Regions from separate parts of the Lachnoclostridium phytofermentans ISDg genome, predicted to be linked through region 1. Evidence: a T-box and tRNA genes for the amino acid it is inferred to sense, from the RefSeq annotation. Region 1 holds a T-box; the other holds one or more tRNA genes.
What was found. A T-box is a leader RNA that pairs with one kind of tRNA and senses whether it is charged. The one in region 1 lies ahead of metG (methionine--tRNA ligase), so its partner is inferred to be a tRNA-Met.
Positions count from the first base shown of each region.

Region 1 (4,816 bases):
TAGGACCACTTGGCCTATTTAATGTAAGTATATTCTGTCCAAGAAAAGATAGACTAAATTCTCATAGAGTTTTCTCACTTTTTCTTCATTCTTGCTCCATTTCTTAATGCAAATTAAATTTATGATTAAGATATCACCGGTACAATGTTACAGGTGAACTTATATTCCGCTTAGCCAATCCAAAAACAAGAAAATAAATAGAAAAAAGAATACAAGCATGTATATTGATTCCAATGTAAGACTATAATATAACAAATTATTAAAATGGAAGCTTTCTAATTTGCTTTCTTATAGCTATTAAAAGGTGGTGAATGGTATGAAATTATTTAAGAAAAACCAAGATGAATTTAACAAAGAACTATTAAAAGAAATCGCAAATACACAAAAAGAATTAGAGTCCGCTTATTCTAATTTTGAGAATGTCGTTGATCCAGACTTAATAGATAGCTGTATCTATCAGGTGAATGCAATCCAACACCGCTATAAATTCCTACTAAAACAAGTGAAAAATTCTGCCCCATATTCCGTATAATCCTTATTCTGTTTCTGGTTAGCAAGGCCAGTACACAGAATAAAGAGGGAACAAGATTGTCTTTCTACAGTGTTAAGAAACACCACACAAAGACTCCCTTGTTCCCTTTTTATCTACTTTTTAAAAAATAGGTTTAAATTCCTTACAATATATAGCTTTATATTCCTCACTCCTTAGCAGATTTCTGCTCCAGATGGCATTGGTTTTTCTGGTGTCATTAATGCAAGTACTCCATTTTCATCCTCAGCACATAATAACATACCTTCTGATACGATGCCTGCTAAAGTTGCTGGCTTTAAGTTCACTAAAACCATAACCTTCTTACCAACCATTTCTTCTGCAGTATAATGAGCCTTGATTCCAGATACAATCTGTTTTACTTGATTTCCAATTTTAACTTGGGAACAAAGAAGTTTCTTTGATTTCTTCACTTCTTCACAAGCAATAATTTCACCTACTTGAAATTGCAGTTTTGCAAAATCGTCATAGGTAATTTCATCTTTTGCTGGTATCTCAATTACAGTTTCTTCTTGTTTTACTTCTTCCACTTTTGCTGTCTCCTCTACTTCGCTTGCATGTTTCTCTTCCACCTTTGCTAAAACTTCTTTTAAATCAAGTCGAGCAAATAAGATCTGTGGCTGATCTGTAACCTTCGTACCGTTATCGTATAATCCAAATGTAGCAAGCTCCTCAATGTTTCTCTTTTTAGCGTTTAACTGTGCTAAAATCTTCTCTGCGGATTCTGGTAAGAATGGCTCTAAAAGATTAGCACCAATACAGATACTCTCAACTAAGTTATATAATACGTTTTCAAGTCTAGCCTTCTTTTCTTCCTCTTTTGCAAGAGCCCATGGCATCGTTTCATCAATATATTTATTACATCTCTTAAATAACGTAAAGATCTCAGAAATTGCATCTGCAACACGAAGGTTTGCCATCTTTGCAACCACTTTATCTCTCGTCTTTGTTACAACTTCAATTAGGTCTGCATCTACTGGCTCTGTTACGTCAGTTTTATTTACAACACCTTCAAAGTACTTATTTGACATTGAAATCGTACGATTTACTAAGTTTCCTAAGGTATTCGCTAGATCGGAATTCATACGATCTACCATAAGCTCCCAGTTAATCACACCATCATTGTCAAATGGCATCTCATGAAGTACGAAGTAACGAACTGCATCTACACCAAAGAATTCAACTAAATCATCGGCATATAATACGTTACCTCTGGACTTACTCATCTTCACGCCAGAACCGTCTTTTGCATTTGGATCCGTCTGTAATAACCAAGGATGACCAAATACCTGCTTTGGTAATGGTAAATCAAGTGCCATTAACATGATTGGCCAATAAATTGTGTGGAAACGTAAAATATCCTTACCAATCAAGTGTAAATCCGCTGGCCAGAACTTATTAAACTGCTCAGTAGAATTTCCATCACAGTCATAACCAATACCAGTGATATAGTTGCTTAACGCATCAATCCATACATAAATAACATGTTTCGGATCAAAGTCTACTGGAATACCCCATTTGAAAGAGGTTCTGGATACACATAAATCCTGTAATCCAGGTAATAAGAAGTTGTTCATCATCTCATTCTTTCTGGATTCTGGCTGAATAAACTCTGGATGTGTATTGATATGATCAATTAACCTCCCCGTATAGTTGCTAAGCTTTAGAAAATACGCTTCTTCTTTTGCTGGCTGACACTCTCTTCCACAGTCAGGACATTTTCCATTTACAAGCTGGGAAGCAGTAAAGAAGGACTCACATGGAGTACAATACATTCCTTCGTAATTACCTTTGTAGATATCACCCTGATCATATAACTTCTTAAAGATCTTCTGAACCTGTTTTTCATGATCCACGTCGGTTGTACGAATGAATTTATCATAAGAAGAATTCATTAAATCCCAAATGTCTTTAATTCCACCTGCTACCTTATCTACGAACTCTTTTGGAGAAACTCCTACTTCTGCAGCCTTTTCCTCAATTTTTTGTCCATGCTCATCGGTTCCTGTCTGGAAGAATACCTCATAACCTTCCAATCTCTTAAATCTTGCAATACTATCCGCAAGCACGATTTCATAGGTATTTCCAATGTGCGGCTTACCTGATGTATATGCAATTGCAGTTGTGATGTAATATGGCTTTTTGCTCATAACATCTCCTCCTTATATTTATAGTTAGTTTAATGGTATAAAATAATACAAATTAACACTCTCTAACACCCATTACGACTATTATGTGGTTTTTTCTTAAAAATAAAGAATAGGGTGCCTGCTTGTAAAACAAGCCTAAAAATAAAAAAAGCCCCCGTCTATTTAAAGACGAGAGTATCTCCCGTGGTGCCACTTTAATTCATACTAACTTTTCAGCTAGTATCTTACCGACTGCTAACACAGTCTCTCACGTTAACGTGTGAATACGTCGTAACCTAAGCTTAAAACCTCAGCTACGCAGCTCCAAGACCATCTTCTATATGTTCCACTGTCCCCTGCTCTCAGCACTTAAGAATTTCTTCCGGCAAGGTTCTCTGTTCAGCATTCCATATATACTCTTCTTTTCTCAGCATTTTTTATATGAATTTGCATCAAGTATACATTTCTAGTTTATATTTGTCAAGGGTATTCCAATCATAAACAACTACCTCAATTAATATTTTAGTAATAGGGATATACCACTATCCCCTGTTTGTCAATGTGAAAGGATTAATATGCAAATAAAAATAAGAGCGTTCATAAACTTAATAAAATATGCTTTATTTATTACTTATATAATTATTTTCTTTCTAAACTCACTTAATTCGCTTGTAAATTTATTAGAAAAAATTTTTAACTTCATTTCATGAATATAATTACTACAGTTTAGCATTTTGCATTGTCTTGAGACGGTATTCCAAATTAAATTTCTTCTACTATTTTATCCTATTTTACATATTTTATAAACTTATAGGTACTCTTTTTTAAAACAAAAAAATACATTTCGTAAACTTATCCTAGTAAAAATAAAATAAGATTGATGAAACTTGTATTCTTCCTTACAGCTGTTCTCGTCCCCATACAAGAATTATAAGTGCTGTACTGTAATACACCGGTTCATCAATCTTATTTTTTTAATAGCTTCGCCCTCTAAACATTCCCCAATGCTTCATCCTCCGGACAATACCTTCTCGATACCGACCAAATGAATTATAGCAAACTTTGTGAAATATGTCAAGAAAGTCTTTTAATCAAACCTTCCTTTTGTGACTTTTCACATATCATGGGATTGTGGGTGTATATATTATGAATACTAAAGTAAATTGCTGTCATTTATTCCATAAAAAATGCGGTAGCAAGATCAACTAATGCCTTCTGATCTTTGGTACCCATAAGCTCTCTAGCAGAGTGCATCGCTAGCATTGGAATACCAATATCTACAGTCTTCATTGGTAGCCATGAGGAGATAATCGGTCCCATTGTACCACCACCGATTACATCAGAATGATTCACAAATTTCTTATAAGGAATGTTGTATTTGTCACATAGCATAACCATGGATGCAATCGCTTCTGTATCAAAGGTATAACGCTGATTTCCACTAATCTTAAATACTACACCATCATTCATTAGTGCATAATTCACTGGATCATATTTATCTATCTTGCTTGGATGAAGAGCATGAGCCACATCCATAGAGATGAGAAAACTGCTTAAGATAGAATCATTTAGCGCAGCTCTATCATAACCTAATGCTTGATAAATCTTCTCAAGGAACATTGAAAACAATGCAGAATCTGCTCCCTGCTTCGTTTCACTTCCAATTTCCTCATTATCAAATAAACCGATAACGTTGATACCATCCTCACGGTTTCCATCAATAATACCACGAAGTAATGCATGACAGGAAGTAAGATTATCAAGTCTTGGACTCTGTATAAACTCTTCGTTCATACCAAGTAGCAATCCGTCCTCAGCACAGAAAACATATAGGTCAAAGTCTAAAATGTCACTAACCTCAACTGAAAGCTCTTTTGCTAAAAACTCTATAAAATAAGATTTTTCATTTAATGTCTCATTTAATACACCCATGAGTGGAAGCATATCTGTCTGCCTCATTAACTCTACACCTTTATTTACCTCTTTATTCATATGAATTGCAAGGTTAGGAATTGTTAAAAACGGCTTATCTACACGAATTACCCTAGTTTCTGGAGCAAATGGATTTTCACTCTTAAGTGCTACTCTACCAGCAATAGAGAGTGGGCGATCAAGCCAAGTATTTAAAATTGGACCA
Region 1 covers NC_010001.1:38,427-43,242, reverse strand. Annotated here, with positions in the region: gene CPHY_RS00190 (YaaL family protein) at 317-532, shown strand; gene metG (methionine--tRNA ligase) at 706-2,700, opposite strand; T-box leader at 2,862-3,117, opposite strand; gene CPHY_RS00180 (M18 family aminopeptidase) at 3,853-4,816, opposite strand, start outside.

Region 2 (4,816 bases), 1.5 Mb from region 1:
ATTAAACAAAGCTGCAGGTGACAGCCCGGAAGTGAAGGATATAACTGCAAATCCTTTCAATCTTGAGTTAGTAGAAGTAGATGCAGCAAATGTTTATGCTTTACTTCCAGATGTAACGATTGCAGTAATTAATTGTAATTATGCTTTAGACAATGGTTTAAATCCGGGAAAAGATTCATTATTCCAAGATAGTGTAAGTATCTATGCAGGGAAGAATTATGTAAACCTGATTGCAGCAAGAACTGAAGATTTAGATAATGAAGTGTATAAAAAGATTGTAAAAGCATATCAATCCGACGCAGTAAAAGATGTTTATGCAGATACCTTTAAGGGATCTTATCTAGCTGCATGGGAGGAGTAAATTCTTTCAATTGGGATGTTACAATATTTGTAACATCCCAATTGAAAGCGGTGTGAAGTTATGGCAGAGGTTAATGTTAAAATATTAAATAGTATAATCAATGATGGTGATAGGATTCTTATTGATAAAATAGATGATAGTTACCTTAGTGATGCGCTGGGACGTATCAAAGGACATGCAGATGTGGTTTTGTTTCCCGTAAATGTAGATGAAGTTTCAAAGATTATGAGATATGCTTGGGAAAACCAGATTCCTGTTACACCAAGGGGCGCAGGAACAAATTTAGTTGGATCTACTGTACCCGTAGAGGGAGGAATTGTACTTGATTTAACAAGAATGAATCAGATCATTGAATTTGATGAAGAAACTATGACTGCCACAGTAGAGGCTGGGGTAGTATTAGCCGATTTTCAAGAGTATGTGGAGGCAAAAGGGTGTTTTTATCCACCGGATCCAGGAGAAAAAACTGCAACAATAGGTGGAAATATCAGCACGAATGCGGGAGGAATGCGTGCTGTTAAATATGGCGTTACCAGGGATTATGTCAGAGGCTTAGAAGTAGTACTTGCCAATGGAGAAATTCTATGGGTCGGGAGTAAGAATGTAAAAGATGCGAGTGGTTTGTCACTTAAAAACCTGATTGTAGGTTCGGAGGGTACCTTAGCAATCATAACAAAGTGCATTCTTAAGATAATCCCCAAACCGGAAGTCACATTAAGTGTACTTCTTCCCTATCGTGATGTTAAGACTGCGATTCCTGGCGTTCTAACTATTATCAAAGAAAACGCAAATCCTACAGCAATTGAATTTATTGAAAGAGATGTTATAAAATTGGGGGAGGATTATACTGGCCTGTCATTCCCGTATCCGAAAGCCGGAGCATACATTTTGATGACCTTTGACGGCCGCAGTCTTGAGTTAGAAGGAAACGTAGAGCGAGTAAAAAAATCGGCAATAAAACAAGGTGCACTTGATGTTTTGATTCTTGATAGTGAAGAATTATTGATGAATGTATGGAAGATAAGAGGTTGTTTTGTTAAGGCGGTAGAAGCAGTATCAGAGCAGGAACCAGTTGATTTAGTGGTACCAGTAAATAAAATCGTTGAATTTATATCTTATGTAAGTGAATATGAGAAAAAATCAGGGATGAGGATGATTCGATTTGGCCATGCTGGGGATGGAAACATCCATCTTTGTATGGTAAGAGGTAACCGAAGCGATGACAAATGGGAAAAAGAATTGCAGGAACATCTGAATGCTATATATCAGAAAGCATTTTTACTCGGAGGACTGACCTCTGGAGAGCATGGTATTGGATTAAGCAAAAGGATTTTTTACCTGAAGGAGACTGCACCACAGAATTTAGAATTGATGCGGCAGATGAAAAGAGCCTTTGATGAGAGGGAGATATTAAATCGACATAAGACATATTTAGCATAGGAATGGTGCATACAAGTTTGTGCTCTTAAACGACAAACATGTTAATACAAAGAGTGTGCACAGGAAAGGAAAAATTTATGAAACCATTAAGTGAACGAACTGCCAATTTTTCGGATTCTGTTATCCGTAGAATGACCAGAATATCGAATCAATACGATGCCATTAATTTATCTCAAGGGTTCCCGGATTTTAATCCACCCAAAGAGATCACAGATAGACTTGCTAACATAGCAGGAGAAGGTCCTCATCAATATGCACTTACATGGGGAGCTGAGAATTTTAGGTATGCTCTTGCTAAGAAACAGGAACAGTTTTCTGGAATGAAGATTAATCCAGATACTGAGATTGTAGTTACCTGTGGAAGTACAGAAGCAATGATGGCAGCAATGATGACAGTAACAAATCCTGGGGATAAAGTAATTATATTCTCTCCTTTTTATGAAAATTACGGTGCTGATGTCATACTTTCCGGTGCGGAACCTATCTATGTACCACTAAAGCCTCCTGCCTTTTCCTTCGATGCAAATGAGCTAGAAGATGCATTTAAAAAAGGTGTAAAGGCATTAATTTTATGTAATCCATCGAATCCTTGCGGTAAAGTATTTACTTACGATGAATTAAAAATTATTGCAGACCTTGCAATAAAATATGATACTTATGTTATTACTGATGAAGTATATGAACATATCATATACGAGCCTAATCAACATATTTATATGGCGACCTTGCCTGGTATGAGGGAAAGAACGATCATATGTAGTTCGCTATCCAAAACATATTCCATCACTGGTTGGCGTTTAGGATATGTAATAGCAAGTCCTTTTGTAATAGAAAGGGTAAAAAAAGTCCATGACTTTTTAACGGTTGGAGCAGCAGCACCTTTAATGGAAGCAGCGGTTGTAGGGCTTAATTTTGGTGAAGAATATTATAAAGAGCTACAAAAACATTATACACAGAAAAAAGATCTGTTTATTGGTGGATTGTCTGATTTGAAACTAAACTTTACAGATCCACAAGGAGCATATTATGTATTAGTGGATGTTTCTGAATTTAATGTAAAAGACGACGTAAGATTTTGTGAATGGTTAGCCAGAGAAGTTGGTGTAGGAGCAGTACCAGGCTCTAGCTTCTTTAAAGAAGAGGTGAATCACCTTATTAGGCTTCACTTTGCAAAGAAGGATGAAACCTTAATTGGAGCATTGGATCGACTAACCGATTTAAGAAAGAAAGCAATCCAAAGCAATGGATATTTTAAATAAAAGTAATGAATGATCATTTTAATTCATTGGGTGTCGTGGCCAAGAGGAAGGCGGGAGTCCCATAAACTCTTAATCCTGGTTCGAATCCAGGCGGTACCGTAACAGGAAACAAGATAAGAATCAATAATTTTTGCCAGCGCAGCACCTAAAAATATGATATAGTTGTATTGCAAGCAAGAAGAGTAGCGCAGAAATGAGGTAAGGAATGAAACGTGAAGAAGCATGGAAACTTCTAACAGAATTTAATAAAGAAGAATTTCATCTAGAGCATGCTCAGATTGTTGAGCAGACAATGAAGTATTTTGCTAAAAAATTAGGATATAATGAGGAAGAAGATTTTTGGGGAATTGTTGGATTACTGCATGATTTAGATTTTGAGCAATTTCCGGACGAACATTGCATCAAAGAGCAAGAGATAATGAGAGAGCGTGGGGTAGATGAGAGAATAATCCATGCTGCAGCAAGTCACGGCTATGGTATTACGGTAGATATAAAACCAGAGCATGAGATGGAAAAAATCCTTTATGCGGTAGATGAGCTTACAGGACTTATCGGAGCAGTGGTGATTATGAGACCATCCAAAAGTGTTCAGGACCTGGAACTTAAGTCTGTTAAGAAAAAGTATAAAAGCAAAGGCTTTGCAGCAGGCTGTTCCCGTGAAGTAATTGAAAGAGGTGCGGACATACTTGGGTGGACATTAGATGAGTTACTTCAAGAGACCATAGATGCATTAAAAACATTTCGTGATTAAATTGTATAATTAAGATACTTAATACATTTGGTTCTCATTTTAGCATTAGACTAGTCATGAATATTTGTGAAATACAGATTTGAAATACTGAGTGAGAGACTTTTTTATCTTTCACTCAGTGATCTTTTATCAGCATTTTTATCTGAAAACTTAATAATACGTATAGTCTCATAAGATATACAATGCTAAGTAATGAGGGGAAGATCATTATAAAGCGCCAAGAAGTTGTTAAGAATAAGTAAACAGTTTCCGTAGAAATATGCCTATATAATAAAAAATATAAAATTGAACCCATAGATAATTTGACAAATAAATTTTATTTATATAAAATAGTTATATCGAGCAGCTTTCTTGCGTAAGTCCAGATATTAAGGTCTGACTGCGCTTTTTTTTTGGTCTTAGCTATAAAGTGTCAAAATGAAAGAAAAATAGAGAAAGTCCGAAATTATTTCTTAATACAGAAAGCTGTCAATTAATAAGAAAAATGTAAAGGAGATGAGCAATGTCAATGTATAAAGTACTTGCTAAAAGTATACGGGAATTTAAAAAGCATTCCATCAAAGCTCCTGTATTCGTTTCATTTGAGGTTATGATGGAATGTACCATACCTTTTATTACAGCAAAACTCGTAAATCAAATAAAAGCTGGATGCGATTTTGGTGTTATTGCAAGATATGGTCTTCTTTTAGTAGTAATGGCTTTACTATCACTAATGTTCGGAACAATAGCTGGTACTGCTTGTGCTACTGCCTCCACAGGCTTTGCGCGTAATTTAAGAAAAGACTTATTTTATAGGATTCAAACGTATTCATTTGAAAATATTGATCGTTTTTCCGCATCATCATTAGTTACTAGACTTACTACTGATGTATCAAATGTTCAGAATGCTTACATGATGATAATTCGTACGGCAATCAGATGTCCTTTAATGCTTATCTTTTCCTTTACCATGGCATTTGTCATGGGTGGTAAAATGGCGTTTATCTTTCTATTCGTTGTACCTGT
Region 2 covers NC_010001.1:1,556,900-1,561,715, forward strand. Annotated here, with positions in the region: gene CPHY_RS06480 (MetQ/NlpA family ABC transporter substrate-binding protein) at 1-361, shown strand, start outside; gene CPHY_RS06485 (FAD-binding oxidoreductase) at 422-1,801, shown strand; gene CPHY_RS06490 (pyridoxal phosphate-dependent aminotransferase) at 1,879-3,060, shown strand; tRNA gene CPHY_RS21650 (tRNA-Met) at 3,090-3,159, shown strand; gene CPHY_RS06495 (hydrolase) at 3,266-3,811, shown strand; gene CPHY_RS06500 (ABC transporter ATP-binding protein) at 4,320-4,816, shown strand, end outside.
Region 2: it encodes a tRNA-Met, which carries the amino acid that the T-box ahead of metG (methionine--tRNA ligase) is inferred to sense. The anticodon was not compared.